One region of the Gynuella sp. genome, then DNA from elsewhere that is predicted to be linked to it. Evidence: predicted binding sites of a transcription regulator. Region 1 holds the regulator's gene; the other holds the start of a gene.
What was found. The regulator PhoB, encoded in region 1, activates phosphate uptake and scavenging genes when phosphate is short. The targets are predictions, from matches to a motif close to TGTCATANNNNTGTCANA.
Positions count from the first base shown of each region.

Region 2: the regulator PhoB is predicted to act here: its motif matches at 4,511-4,528, upstream of ACQY6I_RS05095 (phosphatase PAP2 family protein).

Region 1 covers NZ_JBNKSF010000027.1:214,866-223,084, forward strand. Annotated here, with positions in the region: gene ACQY6I_RS10775 (hypothetical protein) at 1-540, shown strand, start outside; gene cysZ (sulfate transporter CysZ) at 631-1,419, shown strand; gene ACQY6I_RS10785 (response regulator) at 1,444-2,382, shown strand; gene phoR (phosphate regulon sensor histidine kinase PhoR) at 2,399-3,724, opposite strand; gene phoB (phosphate regulon transcriptional regulator PhoB) at 3,755-4,447, opposite strand; gene ubiA (4-hydroxybenzoate octaprenyltransferase) at 4,550-5,413, opposite strand; gene rd (rubredoxin) at 5,613-5,777, shown strand; gene ACQY6I_RS10810 (FAD-dependent oxidoreductase) at 5,787-6,935, shown strand; gene ACQY6I_RS10815 (HU family DNA-binding protein) at 7,005-7,277, shown strand; gene ACQY6I_RS10820 (glycosyl hydrolase) at 7,943-8,219, shown strand, end outside.
Region 2 covers NZ_JBNKSF010000014.1:46,555-54,773, reverse strand. Annotated here, with positions in the region: gene gspL (type II secretion system protein GspL) at 1-1,016, shown strand, start outside; gene gspM (type II secretion system protein GspM) at 1,016-1,507, shown strand; gene ACQY6I_RS05105 (GNAT family N-acetyltransferase) at 1,689-2,351, shown strand; gene gorA (glutathione-disulfide reductase) at 2,645-4,024, shown strand; gene ACQY6I_RS05095 (phosphatase PAP2 family protein) at 4,634-6,763, shown strand; gene ACQY6I_RS05090 (paraquat-inducible protein A) at 7,244-7,870, shown strand; gene ACQY6I_RS05085 (paraquat-inducible protein A) at 7,867-8,219, shown strand, end outside.

The DNA of each region.
Region 1 (8,219 bases):
ACAGATATCGAATCCGCTCTCAAACGTAAATCAGTCGCAAACAACCCTCCCAAAAAATATCCGGAGCAATGGAAAAAGCTGGCTACGCTATCACTTTTTCAGCCACTCGAGCATTTTGGTCTGTGGCAGTATCGGGGTAATCACCATCTCGGCCTGGCACTACAGTTAAACAGTCAGAGTTCTGCCTTTGCGTCGAAACAATCTGAACCAGTCATGCTTAGGCCTGTTGTTTATGAGCAGGATCGTCACATTACCGCCACTACTGATACGCCATTTCCCGGATGTCTGTCTCTGCCTCCCGAAATGCAGTCCGAACAGGAATGGCGGCTGCTTAAACCACTACAGTTTCAGGCCAAAGGACTCACATTAACCAGAAACACACTCACTAATGTGGTGTTTGGTGCCCGGTGTCCAGAGAGTGATATTGCGGAGTTACGCAAATCCCTGGTGTTGGATATGCGCTATAAAAGTCTGCGTTATGCTCGTATGGTATTGCACCCGGACAAACTCAAATTACGAGTACAGCTGTTGGACAATTAACAGAGAGTTTCTGAGCCGCGGTTTTGTTTTGCTAATTAAGATAATCTTGATTAGTCTCCTGCCTCTTTGATGGATTCACTCTGCTTTACCATGGCTCTGAAACACACTCCTTTTATTGATTCTGTCCACTACTGGCTTGCCGGCTTTCGCTGGTTAATGACACCCGGACTGAAGCGCTTCTGGATCATTCCTCTGCTGATCAACACACTGTCTATCTGTGTACTGGTCTGGTACTTCACGCAGATGATTGATGATCACCTGTTGCTGCCACTGATATCCTGGCTGCCAGATTGGCTGGGTGGAGCAAGAAAATGGCTTGAAAATCTGCTCATTGGTTCGCTGATTGTTTTCCTGTTGCCCTTATGGCTACTCGGATTCGCAATATTTGGAACCTTGTTAGCATCGCCGTTCAGTGGTCTGCTGGCAGAAAAAATTATCGATCAGGCGAATATCAATACAAACTCAAATCTCGCACATTGGAAAAACTGGTTGCCCTTGATGGCAAAAACTGTGGCCAGAGAATTTTCCAAACTGGCCTACTATCTGCCGCGCGCCTTGGTATTACTGATCTTCACATTCATTCCGGGTTTTAATCTTGCTGCTCCGTTCTTGTGGTTGCTATTTTCTGCCTGGATGGCCGCCCTGCAATATCTTGATTATCCAGCGGACATTCTCGGCCATTCATTCGAAGACACACGACAACTGCTGTGGCAGCAAAAACTGCGCTCACTGGGATTTGGTTCTGTGGTGTTAATAGCCACTCTGGTACCCGTACTGAATTTTCTCGTGATTCCCGTGACAGTGGTCGCAGCAACACATCTTTGGATCGATCGATATTCAGCAATTGAGCAAAATCGCTGCTATGCTGATGAAGAGTAGTCCAAACAATCACAGGAATATCGAGTGGCCCGAATCAATATTCTGAGCATCGACGATGCCGCATTTATACGAGATCTGATAAAACGTACTTTACGCGGATTCTTTCCGGATCTTGGCCTTGATGAAGCAATCAACGGCAAAAAAGCTCAAAACCTGATTGCCAAAAATGCCTATGACCTGATCTTATGCGATTGGGAAATGCCGGAAATGAACGGCCTGCAATTGTTAACCTGGCTGCGTGAATATGAGGACCGGGATAACCTGCAGAAAACCCCATTCATCATGGTTACCAGCCGTGGTGACAAAGAAAACGTTGTACAGGCAGTAGAAGCCGGTGTCAGTGATTACATTGGCAAGCCCTTCAGCAACGATCAATTACTCAAAAAAATCCTCAAAGCCCTGAGTCGTAATCATAAGGATTATATCCAGGAATTACTCAATGGCGGCGGAAAAAGCGCAACAGCAGCGCCTCAGAGTAATGACCCTAAAGGGTTGTTCAAGGATTCGGCTCAGAACCTGCTCGGTGCAGCCTCAATTACTCCTCCTAAACCTTCAACTAACACTGGCTCTGCCAGTGTTCTGGCAGTCCATTCAGCCACCGAAAAACTGGTGCGCAAACAGGCTGCGGTGAAGGCAAGAAGCCGGTCGGGGAATAAAGGTGCCGCACAATTGCGAGTAGCTCACAATTCAGTGACTGCGGTGATTCGCGATATCAATCTGGTCGAAATCTTACTGCAGATCCCCAGAGCAGAGCTGGTTCCCATTGTCTTTGATCAGGCTGTCGTCGATATTCAGCTGCCGGACCAATCGGAAGAAGTGGCACGCATGAACTGTTTTATTGTGTCTATATCGGCGATGGAAAAAGACATGTCCTGTGACCAGTTACTGGTATCACTGAAATATGTCGATGATGATCCGGACAAACTCGGGTTTTTATCCAAATATATTGCAGCCGTACGTTAAGTAGTACAGCCAGCCACTATTCCTCAGCCAGCTGCTCTTCCTGTTGTTGATAGAGATTCTTCACAGGAAAGCGACAGGTAAATGTGCTGCCTTTACCAACCTCACTGCTAATATCCAATGTACCGTCGTGGATTTGCAGCGCATGCTTGACGATTGCCAACCCCAGGCCAGTTCCTCCTGTCGCTGTAGAATGGCTAACATTAACCCGGTAAAAACGTTCCGTCAGACGCGGAATGTGACGAGCTTCGATACCAATACCGCTGTCTTTGACGCTCATATAAGCAAACCGTTCATCCTGACGCCATGAAACGAGAATATGGCCGGTTTCCGGAGTATAGTGCACAGCATTGAACACTAGGTTGGAAAACGCGGAGCGTAATGAATTCGGATCTCCCATCAGGTCAGCTTCAGTTTCGATATCGAGCTCTATCTGATGGTGTTTATCTCCACTGAGGGCTTGCGCATCCTCAACAATACTTTCCAGTAACTGCCTTACATGTACCTGCATGTCTCCGCGACGATCATCATCACCATCAAGGCGGGTCAATAGCATCAAATCATTGACCAGATTGGTCATGCGCCGGGTCTGCGCCTGCATTTGCTGCAATGGCCGATGCATACGTTCTGGCAACACGTCACCCATATCAATAAATGTTTCCAGATACCCCTGCAGCACCGTCAATGGTGTACGCAGTTCGTGGCTGGCATTGGAAACAAAATCCTTGCGCATCTGTTCCAGTTGCCGCAGTCGGGAGATATCACGCACCCATAGCAATCGTTCGTTTTCACCATATATGGTAATGGCAATCTGCAATGTCAGATGTTCGCGTCTCGGAGCAGGAATATTCACTTTGGTACGGGGAACGGCATTGCGGAAAAACTTTTGAAATTTAGGGCTGCGAATCAGGTTGTTAATCAGCTGGCCACGGTCCTGCGGCTGAAAACTCAACAAGTCACCAGCCGCTTCGTTCCACCACTCCAATGTGCCATCCTGATTCACAATCACAATCCCATCCTCAAGAGCAGATGTGGAGGTCTGGAATCGGTTGATAACGGTATTGAGACGGTGTACTTCGAGACGATGCCGACGTAATAATCCGTAGAGATAATCAAATACCATCCCCATCGGCCCGTCGGTGTCCGGCAAACTTTCTGCGGTGGTGTCTTTTTGTTTTAGCCACTCGATCAGCTTGTTCTGCTGCCACATGGACCAAGCGACATAACCGATCAGATACAACAGCAGGGCAATGAGTGGATAGCCCAGAATGGCGCCAATCAACATCACGGCCAAAGCCATGGCAACAACAGAAGTCAGATGCTGCCGTCGATAATCTTTAATCATTGAAAAGTGTTATCCAATTCTAATTGGGAGTCAGCTGATTTTTGCAGAAAAACGGTAGCCAGTTCCACGTACGGTTTGAATCATGGTCATCAACTGGTCACCAAGGGCTTTGCGCAGGCGGCGAATATGTACATCGACCGTACGTTCATCCACATAAACATTTCCTCCCCAGACCTGATCCAATAACTGTGCCCGTGTGTAGGCACGTTCCTGATGACTCATGAAGAATTGTAGCAGCCTGAACTCTGTAGGGCCCATTTCAATTTCCTGTCCATTTGAGCTGACCCGATGACTGCCTGGATCAAGCCTCAGGCCATTCACTTCAATCGCCTCCTCCACACCAGGCGGGGTAGCCCGGCGTAATACCGCTTTCAGTCGCGCCACCAATTCACGGGGAGAAAACGGCTTGGTGATATAATCATCGGCACCGGCCTCCAACCCCTGAATTTTATGGTCCTCTTCCCCTTTGGCCGTCAACATGATCACCGGTATTTCGGCTGTCAGGTGGTCCCGTTTTAACCGCCGGCAGATTTCCACGCCACTGGAACCAGGCAACATCCAATCCAGTAATAACAGGTCCGGTTTCTGATCCACTACCACTGACATCGCTTCCTGTGCATCACCTGCCTCAATACAGTGATAACCCGCCATTTCCAGCGCTGCGGCAATCATTTCTCGGATGGGGGTCTCATCATCAACGACCAGTATGGTTTTTCCAGACATAGCTATCTCACTCAATTTGACTCAGGCAAAATTAAACTGCCCCTTTATGACAAATTAGTGACAATTGTCATCTCAGTGTCAAATATGGGTACTCATAGACTGTCATAGAAAGTTCAGAAATATACCCACAAAAATAACCGCTCCAACCCAATTGTTGTGCAAAAACGCTTTAAAACAGGCGTCGCGGTCACGATTGCGAACACTCCAGATCTGCCAGAAGAACATAGCACCAGCAACCAACAGGCCCAAGTAGTAGAATAGTCCCAGCCCCGCCTGAACACCGACCAGTATCCAGGTCAACCAGGCCAGCCCCTGCAAAGTTGCCACTGCGAAAATATCGGCTTCGGCAAATAGAATAGCAGTCGATTTCACGCCAATTTTTAAATCGTCCTCACGGTCAACCATTGCATATAGAGTGTCATACGCCACTGTCCATAGCAGATTGGCGGTATACAGCAGCCAGGTAATTGATGTCAGCTCCCCGGCTTCAGCCATAAATGCCATTGGAATCGACCAACTGAAAGCCGCCCCCAGCACCACCTGGGGTAAATAGGTGTAGCGCTTCATAAATGGATAAGCGAATGCCAATGCTGCTCCTGCAAACGACAGGTAGACGGTCTGCCGGTTAGTCATCAACACCAGAGCGAATGAAATCAGACACAACACCACAAACAGAATCACAGCTTCATGATGCCTGATAATGCCTAAAGCAAGAGGCCTTGCCTGGGTGCGTTGAACATGACCATCAATATTTCGATCCGCGAAATCATTAATGGCACACCCGGCACTGCGCATCAGCACCACACCGGTGATGAAAATCAGCAGATTGGAGATCTTCGGCAACCCTCCACCAGCCAGCCACAAAGCCCATAAAGTGGGCCACAAAACGAGAAATGTTCCTATGGGACGATTGAGACGGGTCAGCGCAATATACGCATTAATCCGTAATTTAAGAGCCTGATTCATAATATTGGGATCAAAACCGCAAACTTGGGACACTGATGATGGCTGCGCAGTTTATCAGAAACAGAATCATCTGATGCTTATACTTGTTGATAATTTGCGTGACCGATACCAGGAAATTAGTAGAGAAATACAGCCCTGCTATTGCTTTTGCAAAACAGGCTCAGTAGCTTTGGCCGCAGAATCGATAGGGGGTTAAGTGATGAGAAAATGGCAATGTATAGTCTGTGGTTTCATTTATGATGAAGCCGAAGGTTTACCGGAAGAAGGGATTGAACCTGGAACCGCCTGGAGCGATATTCCAGAAGATTGGGCTTGCCCTGATTGTGGAGTTGGCAAAGAGGACTTCGAAATGATCGAGCTGTAAGGAGTTGATATGTCGAACTCAAAACCCATCATTATTATCGGCTCTGGTCTCGCGGGGTACAGCCTGGCGAGGGAGTTTCGCAAGCTCAACAAGCAGCAGGAACTGATCATCATTTCATCTGACGATGGTCGAAATTATTCCAAACCCATGTTGTCCAATGCCATCAGCCAGGAAAAAACCGCCAATACCCTGACCATGGCGGATCCAGGAAAAATGTCGGAAATTCTTGATGCCACCATTCGAATAAATACCGAAGTCACGGATATCGACCCCCACAACAGACTGATTTTTATAGGTTCAGAAACCATTGCCTTTGATCGGTTGGTACTTGCAACCGGCGCGACCCCCAACAACCAGGAGATTCCCGGTGATGCCGGGGATCATGTTTTTACGGTTAACAGCCTACAGCAGTTTGCCCATTTTCAAGAGCATCTCAGCGGCAAGAAGCGAGTATTAGTGCTCGGTGGAGGACTGATTGGTTGCGAGTTTGCCAATGACTTGGCAGCGGCTGGTTTTCAAGTACAACTGGTTTCTCCAGGCAATCAGCTGATGGAGCGGTTGTTACCAACACCGGTTTCCCAACAGCTGCAACAATCCCTTGAAGAATTGGGTGTCCAGTTTTATCTCGGACCACTGGTCAATCGAATGATGAAAACTGAAACCGGTATCAGGACTTGGCTGACAAATGGTCAGGAGCTGGAATCGGATATCGTACTCTCTGCCATTGGTTTGCGTCCCAATATTACCCTGGCACAGGAAGCAGGTCTGGTTACCGGCCATGGCATCAAAGTAAATCGTTATCTTGAGACAAATTTCTCGCACATTTTCGCGTTAGGGGATTGTGCCGAGGTTGAAGGTCATGTTTTATTGTATGTCTTGCCATTGATGAGCGCTGCCAGGGCTTTGGCCGCCACTCTCAATGGTACGCCCATGGAAGTCCATTACCCTGCTATGCCTGTTGTCGTCAAAACACCAGCATGTCCGATAGTGATACAGGCTCCCATTCCTGGCCAACAAGGTCAATGGTCAGTGGAAGAGAATGAATCCGGGATTAAAGCTCTCTACACCAAGGGCGACCAATTACTCGGCTTTGCTTTAACCCGGGAGTATGTCAAGGAACGTATGGCTTTGACCAAGCAGGTTCCAGGACTCCTATGAGCAAACCGGTTCAATTAACTACCCCAATTTTGTTGGGGCCTATAATGATAATGACACGAGGGAAAATCTATGCGTAAACCAGAATTGGCTGCTGCGATTGCTGAAAAAGCGGATATCTCAAAAGAAAAAGCTGCTGACGTACTAAATGTGATTCTTGATGAAATTACCGGTGCAGTTGGCAAAGGGGATTCTGTCACTCTGATTGGTTTTGGCACCTTTGAAAAAAGAAGTCGTGCCGCCCGGACGGGTAAAAACCCACAGACCGGTGAGAGCATTCAGATTCCAGCCAGCAATACCGTTGCATTCAAAGCCGGTAAAGCACTGAAAGACGCTGTAAACTGAGACGTTTCATAGCGGAAAACGGGCACATGCCCGTTTTTTTGTGCCAATAGATTCTGCCCCGGAAAACTGCTCAGATAATGTGCGTCTGATAGCGCCACCCCCACCACGACTTCCTGACCACAATCAAAAACATGCGTCGACAGTGCATACAGTGCCAACGGTGACTGCCCGCCAACTTTATGACTGGATTATCCTGTTTACGACTGCAAAACGGACACTGTAACGTTGCATTCATGGGTCTACACTGGAATTAAGGAACCTCTGAAAAATGGCCTAATTTCGCGCAGGACGTTGTCAGCCCCAGTCTCACATCCTCATTTACGCCAGTAAACTGCGGTGTTGCGAGTGGGTGCTTCCTCGCCAGCATCAAACTATTGCTATTTTTCAAAGGCCTCTTAAGTTAGCTCAGCTCCATCGAAGATCAGCACATTGCATCAGCCTCTAACATCTATATCAACATTCGACTATCCGTAACAAACCTTTACTTACTGTGTGAATGTCTCATGACATGCGTGACCACTCTAGCAATATTTCAAAGCACTTTCGAAATCATTTGAGTTTTCCAGGCTGGAAATATATTCGTTGTAACCAATAACATGGGACTATGCGGACAATAACTTATGCAACGCAGTAAGAAAAACATCTGGCACCGGTGTCAAACAACTATGCTGATCAGCAGTGTGGTTATAGGTACTTTCTGCACATCGGCACATGCAGCCATTACCTCTGTAGGGTCGGGCAGCATCAGCAGCCAAGCCAACCCGGAAGGATATACATGCTCCATCGACCATGGTTACTGGATTCAAAATGCCGGTATAGTGGAACCTGGTATCGAGGGCTGTAACCCTCCTTCAGGCATTATTGGCGCACCGAAACCATTAATCCCACAGCTAAGCGGACCGGCCTCCAGCGAACCAACAGCCACTCACCGCTGGTGGGGCT
Region 2 (8,219 bases), on a different contig from region 1:
AGTATGCCGCAAAGGCAATTGACTTTGCAGTAGAGGAAAAGCTCTCTCAGGATCCGTCTCTTTATCATCTGGTACCCAGAGGAAAGCCCAAACAAGGGAGCCTGTCCGTTATTGCCATTGATAAAGAGTGGTTTGCTACTCAGCTTCAAATCCTCAAAGAGGAAGGTCTGGAAGTTGTTCAGTGTTTTATTGACGCAGAGATACTGGTTGAAGCAGGATCTGTTCATGTCATTCAAACTGATCGTTCCATGGTCGTATCTTCTCCCAGCCACTGCCTGAGTGCAGATGTCAACTGGCTTGGGGCTTTGCTGCCCAAGGCTATGGAACAGCATGGAGATAAGCCCCTCAAGTTGACAATGCCTGAAAACAGTGAGCAGGAAAATATTATTAAGGCTCAGGTGATGTTGTCGGCGGAACAGGAGTTAAGTACTGATCACTATCCCGGCACATATTTAGGGTTCCTGGTCGATAAGCTGTTGAGTAGTCATCCCGCACACTCTTTGTTAATAGGTGAGTTTGGTGGTAAGAAAGAACAATCCCAGTGGCTAAATGCATTAAAGCCCGCCGCTGTTGCGGCAACTGTATTGTTGGTTGCAGGTCTCAGCTTCCAGGTTGTTCAAGGGTGGCAGGCGGCGAGACTATCAGAAGCTTATCTGCAGGCAAACGAGAAGCTGTGCAAGGATATTTTCGGGCCCCAGAAACGGTGTCGGGAGAACCTGATTAAACGGGAAGTCCAGAACCTTATTAGTCAACCCGTAACAACGACCAATTCCGCTTCGTTCCTATCATTGTTGGAAGATTTTGCGTCTATTAAAGGCCAGGAAACGCTTATTTCCTTGAGATATACTCAGGATAAGCAGGAGCTGCTGATGGTTATTCTGGATCAGGATTTTCAAAAACTCGAACAGCTAAAATCCAAGTTAGAAGGAAAAGGGTACAATGTCGAGCTCTCTGCCAGTCAGGATAAAAATATGACTCGTGGAAACTTCAGAATTACCGGGAAAGTATCAAGTTGATGAATAATTTAAAACTCAAATGGCAGCAACTGGCCGAGCGCGAACGTCAGATTATAATAGCTACGGCAGTCTTTTTTTCATTACTGTTGCTCTGGTCTGCACTAATCAGTCCCGTGCTTGGATATAAATCCAATCAGGTTTCCATACTTGAATCCCGTACAGAATTATATGATTGGTTATTGAAGGTTGGGCCACAAGCCAAAACGATTGCGCAAACGAGTGGTGTCGCTGCAAGTAATGCGAGTGATGACAGCGGGGCCTTGTCGTCAGTGGTTAATAAAGCTGCCCGTGACCAGAAGTTAAAGTTGCAGCGTTTTGAAAATGATGGTCGCAATGGTTTGCGGATCTGGTTTGATGATGTTGAGTTTGATGTGTTTTCCAAAATGATGCTGGAACTTAATAAACAGGGGATTGTCGCAGATCAGCTGAATGTGGAGAGTGGTAAGAAGTCCGGTATTGTTAATGTCAGAGGTGTTCTGGTCAGGCAATAAAAGCCGTGCTGGTAAGTTAATACCTTCAATGCTAAGGTAATTGACACAGTCGATAAGGTTAATGGTTTTTAGGCCAGACCTAGAGTTATCAGGTGTGATGACTTTCTTCAGAAAGCGATTTTCACGCAATTTTCGTATTCAATAATAATAACAAAGTCGAATATTTGGGGGAGATTTGCATATGTCGTCAGCAGTGTCGAGTGATCTCAGCAGCTACAAAGTCGTAACTTTGGACCGTTCCATATCCAGGCAGGCCCGGTCCTTGCTCTATCATTGTTACCGTCATGAACCTACTTTTCAGTTGTTATTACAGCATCAAAGTCACGGTTATAAACAGCGTATCAGAGCCACAATACGTGAGTTAATCAAACTACATTTTGATCGCAATGAAACTGTATTCGGGGTAGTGGATGAGGTTCATGATCATTTGGCAGGGATTGCGTTTGTGTCTGACATTGAATTGAAAATGGATCTTTCTGATCAGTTTATGTGGCGCCTGAAAATGTTTTTGACGACTGGTTATGAATGTACGAAAGGGTTTATTCAGTATCTCACCGAAGTTCAGCAGGCGATTCCCTCTAAGCAGCATCGCATGGTTAATTTGATTGGAGTACATCCAGACTATCAGGGGATGGGGCTTGGACGTATGCTGATGGACAACATCCATGAATATTGCGCTAAAGATGAAAACTCAATTGGTATATTTTTGGATACAGGTAACCGGCGATATTCAGATTTTTATAAATCCATGGGCTACAAGGTTTTCAAAACTGTCAAAGTTGGAGAAATCGAAGAAGCGGTTTTTCATAAGCCTTGTGAAAAGCATAAAAGTTCTGTCGTATGAAGGCCCGTGAAGCAAGTTTCCTCCCTAATAATATATAAGCCGGATTATTCCGGCTTTTTTATATGCATGTAACGACCAGGACTTCCTATGAACAATGTCGGGTAGGGGGGAGCCCGAGCAAGGCAAAATCTGCGAAAAGCAAACGTGTATATGCCATATATGACTGGTTTGAGCTTATTTTTAGTGCAGTATTGGTGCTGCTGTTGATGACTTGAGGGTCTCTTAGGCGTGTGCTTCGTTTTCTGATTATATCCCTTGTACAATAGTATGCAGTTACTGAATATAGAGAGTGAATGTCGATGTTTGATTACGATTTACTGGTTTTAGGTGCTGGGTCTGGTGGCGTAAGGGCTGCTCGGTTTGCAGCTGGCTTGGATGCAAGAGTGGGAATTATTGAAGAGCTTTATCTCGGAGGGACTTGCGTCAATGTCGGATGTGTGCCGAAAAAGTTATTTGTCTATGGTTCAGAGTTGCGGTCTTCTTTTAAACTCATGGAAAGCTACGGTCTTAATGTTTCAGCCCCTGACTTTGACTGGCCGACATTGAGAGACAATAAAACCCGTGAAATCAATCGATTGAATGAGATCTATAATTCGATGCTGACCAATGCCGGTGTCAATATTATTCATGGTCGTGGGGTGTTGAAAGATCGGCACCATATTCAAGTAGGTGACAATGTTTATTCTGCTAGAAATATTCTTATTGCTGTGGGTGGGTGGCCATTTCTTCCTGATATTCCTGGTCGAGAGCACTTAATCAGTTCTAATGAAGTGTTTTATTTGGATGAATTTCCAAAAGACATTGTCATTATTGGCGGTGGCTATATTGCGGTGGAGTTTGCGGGTATTTTTAGTGCTTTAGGCGCTAATGTTCAGCTTCATTATCGTGGGTCACAAATTCTTAGAGGATTTGATGATGAAGTCCGAGACTTTACGGCAGATCAGATGGCTGGAAATGGTGTGGATATCCGTTGCCAGTCCAATCTGACAAAGGTCGAAAAAACGGATAGTAAGCGATTAAAAGTGACTTTTAGTTCAGATGATAAAGAAAGTGTTTGGGAGTGTGATCAGGTACTGATGGCAACCGGAAGAAAAGCTAAAACCGATGGCATTGGTCTTGAAAATGTGGGAGTTGAAGTGGATTCATCCGGAGCGGTTAAGGTCGATGAGCACTTCAGAACCAGTGTTGATAATATTTATGCTCTAGGTGATGTCATTGACCGGGTGGCATTGACACCTGTTGCTCTTGCAGAAGGGATGTTTGTTGCCCGTCATTTATTTGATGATAAAACAGCAGCAGCTGTTGATTATAGTAATATCCCTACGGCTGTATTTTGCCAACCAAATATAGGCACGGTTGGTTTGACTGAAGAACAAGCCAAACTTATGCATAAACGTGTTTTGGTTTATACCTCAAATTTCCGTCCCATGAAATATACTTTGTCCGATAAACAAGAACGTTGCTTTATGAAACTGCTGGTTTGTGGTCAAACGGATAAAATTCTGGGTGCGCATATGGTCGGGCCTGATGCTGGTGAAATCATCCAGGGAATTGCCATTGCGATCAAAGCTGGTGCTACGAAAAAAGATTTTGATCAGACAATTGGCATTCACCCAACCAGTGCTGAGGAATTTGTAACCATGCGTTCTCCTAGCCGAGTGCACGAAGAGTAAGTTCGCTAACAGCATGGAGCTATAAACCTTAAGTAGTTGGTTTGGTTCAGTTGTTTGCCCAGCATTAATAGTGGTTTATTGTTGGGCATGAAAATTTGAATGTACCTTGTTTCAGAATTGCTTGGACTACGGATGCTTAAATGCCCGTTCTGTGTATAGCCTGAAGCAAGGTGTGTTCGTTCTAAGTACGTATCGAATGACAGTTGTTCTGAGGTTCGGTATAAACACTATTTGAAACCTTGCTGTCTTTTCGTCCTTTTTGCCTATTGAGGTCGAGTCAATATTTCTTTCCAGAAAATTCTCTTAGTCTTCTTTTTCAAGTAACTCTTCAAAAATACAGTTCTTTGTAAAAAAACTTGTTGTTTTACGAAGCCTGCTCTTCGAAAGTTTTGAAAAATTTTCATTTCAATCTGAGAATCCAAAGTGATAACCGAGATAACTTTTTAATAGTAAACATGGTCTTTATGTTTTGTTTGAAATGATAAAGGTAACAAATGTGTCACATTTCAATAATAAGATGAAAGTCCTTATGCAAAAGTAGATTTCTTTTAACAAGAATAGTGCTGGTTTGCATGTTTTTTTGTCATTGCCTTAAAGTAGAAGTCTCCCATGAATATACATCGTAGATCCGTCGGATTGTCCGCTCTATATGTCGCTATCGTATCCACGTCAATTCTGGTAAGTGGTTGCAATAATGCTGATGATAGTAGTTCTGAAAATAACGAAACCCACACTGGCTATTCAAAACCTGGTGAACCAAGTGGTGTTGGAAAGGCATTTTCTGCTGTTCTACCTGCTGTCCAATACCCATTGCCCTCCACAAATTTTGCTGCTAATAACGCAGACTCAAACTTAAAGTACAGTATAAATGACAACCCTTATGCTTACATGTTGCGCGGTATCAATGATGTCTGGAAGGGGACGTCAGATACATATCAGGCAGCTGCCAAGGGATCCGGGCCTGATAGTTATCTGGCAAACCCCGTCATTGATTCTGAAACCTGGGTCAAAAACATACAATATGTCGCCGATGTGACGACTCATCGTACTCAGAATGAGGCTATCCGTGCATTCCTGGATGACCGCCGTAGTAAGAACTATTCTGTTATTGATGGAATGGGGCCATTGACGGAAGAATACATTAAAGCCAGTGGGGCATACGTTGATTTGCCGACACCACTGGTGACTGATGTAACGGAAAACAGTCACTACGCAATCGGCCATAATGATAGTGAAGACTATGCAGGAAATACGGCTGGCGAAGCGCTGTCTGCGGTTGTGCAGTTGGTAAAGGATTTCCGTTCACATATTGGTAAATCGTCTACCAGCGGTTCCAAGTATATTTATTCCACGCCAAGGCCATGGCGTATGAATAATACCGGTATTGTCAATTATCAAGGCAATGAATCCCGTGACTGTACTGATGCAAACAACAACACCACTTCAATTAATTTTGATATGTATGATAGTAGTATCAGTGTTGTTCCAGGGTTGATCTGTCAGCGTAGAGCCAGCTTAGGCGGTACAGTGGATAGTCAGAGTTTACGCAAGGATGGTGGTTATCCCAGTGGGCATACAAATGCTGGAATACTGGCTTCCATGGCGATGGCTTACGCATTTCCTCAACGTTTTTCTGAACTGGTAATGCGTGGCTCTGATCTTGGTGAAAGTCGTATCCTTGCCGGCATGCATTCTCCCGTTGATGTGATTGGCGCCCGTACAATGGCTCTGGCGATATCGGCATATGTGCTAACAGAAGCCACTGGGTCGGACCATGCTGACGCAGCTGTCAATCAGGCGGAGGAGTATTTTACTCAGAAGGCAAATGACGCGGGTATGAGTCTTTATGATTATGCTCACCAGGTATTGGCGGAGAATGAGGTTGGCAGTTTCACGGATGGAAGCAATGTTAACATTGAAGTGTTCAACAACAACTTCTATGCCGATCATGACGCCATTAAGGCGTTATATACAGAGCGTATGACCTATGGTTTGCCGCAGGATGCTTCTGCAGCCAATCAGGATCCTATTGTGCCGGAGGGTGCGGAAGCTTTGCTGAAATCCCGTCAGCCATATTTGAACTCAGAACAACGTAGGGCCGTGCTATATACGACCGAAATTGACTCAGGTTATCCTTTATTGGACAGTTCAAATGGTTGGGGAAGGATCAATCTTCTGGCCGCTGCTGATGGTTATGGCGCATTCATTGGTGATGTAACGGTCACTATGGATGCTGCGAATGGAGGGTTCAATGCTCATGATTGGTGGCGTAACGATATTACGGGTAACGGTAAACTGACTAAGGGTGGCAGTGGACAGTTAACGTTGACTGGCCATAATCAGTACAGCGGTGGATCGGTTCTTGAGGGTGGTACTTTGGAAGCTGAATCCCCAGCAGCTTTTGGTACAGGTGATGTTTATGTCAAAGATGGTGTTTTGGAAGTTGACAGTGCCGGGACATTGCAGCTGTCCGGTTATCTGACGATGAAGGCGGGTAGCTTAAAAGTTAGCATGGATGGTGATGATAGTCAGATTGCCGTTAATAAAGCAGTTTATCTTGATGACGCTTCGTTGACATTGAATATGGGGAGCTTGACACCGGCGGTTGGAACCCATTTTACGCTGTTGACTGCTGGTAAAGTTGAAGGTGAATTCAATGCTATTGAAGCAGGAGATTACACCGTTTCTGCTACATATCATGATCAGTCTGTTGAACTAACTGTGACTGCTGCAAAATAGCTTCAGCTGACATGATCAATCCGGTGGTTATATCCAGGGAATGGATAACCACTGGATCGTCAGTTCCACTTATATCTGTGGGTTTCGTATTTTGGTGGTGATCTGCCCTCTCCGTTTACTATCACATCTTGTTTGTCCCTAGCAGAGCTTTCTTGCCCTAATTCAAGTCGCATCACTCTTACTTTCCACGGTTATGTCAAGCCCATTGTCTATGGCGAAATAAGTCTGACGAGTTTCATGTATCAGGTGTTGGGATAAATGGGTCAGTTGCATTGAGTGACTGTAGTTATGGCGCGTTGAGAAAGAGATCATTCTTACATATGGGTATCCATATATAAGAATATAAGACAAATGAACCAGACATGACTCATATTTGTTCACCTATTATGCAGTTGAACGGGTTAGAATCGTTAATCCCGGTATTGGCTCTAGTAGGCTAGGCAAGAGCCATTCTAAAAAGTCTGATTCAGAATTTTTTAAATGCGTACGTATCCTCATCTGACTATTTGTGAATATTGCGACAGAGTCTATTCTCGCAGAGCTTTAAAACCTGGAGAGATTGCCCGCTGTTATGTATGTGATGCGGTACTGTATCGATCGGAACGGCTTGACCTGATGCAATGGTTGGCGTTGGTGATTGCAACCTTGTTCGTCTTTTTGATGGCAAATTTTTTTCCGGTGATTCGTATCAGTTTTCAGGGGTTACATAATGAGATCACATTGTGGCAGTCCGTCGCTGTATTTATGCAGACTAATGTGGCTTTAATTGCAGTTCCCATATTAATGGTCGTTATTGTGGTTCCTGCGATGCAAATAATTCTGCTGCTATGGGTGCTGGCTTTTTCTGTTTTAAATCGACAGGCGCCCTTTTGGCGGATGCTTATTAAGCTTCTCGTTGCCTTAAAACCCTGGAGTATGATTGATGTCTGTATGCTCGGTATTTTGGTGGCTGTGGTGAAATTGTCCGGTTATCTCGATGTTGTCGCCGGCCTGGGATTATGGGCTACTGCTGCGCTGACCTGGATGATCACTTTGATAACCAATAAAAGCTTTGAGCCGATATGGCTGGTGCAGCAAAGCCTTTATCAGAAGGCTCCGGAGTTATGATTCTTTATAAAGCCGAGCAGTTGAATTTAATTGGATGCCATGTGTGTGGACTGGTATCTGAAGTTGGAAGTATCGAGAAATATTGCCCTCGTTGTCATTCACCTTTACACAGACGAAAACATAACAGTCTGGCTCATACCTGGGCGCTACTGATTGCGGCAATGGTGTTGTATATTCCGGCAAATATCGAACCAGTAATGTACACACAGATGTTAGGAAGCAGAACCGAGAGTACTATTATGGCCGGCATCATGGAATTCTGGCAGCTAGGTTCATGGGATATTGCTGTCATTATATTTATTGCCAGTGTGGTCGTACCATGTTTTAAATTCATTGTGCTGATTATTTT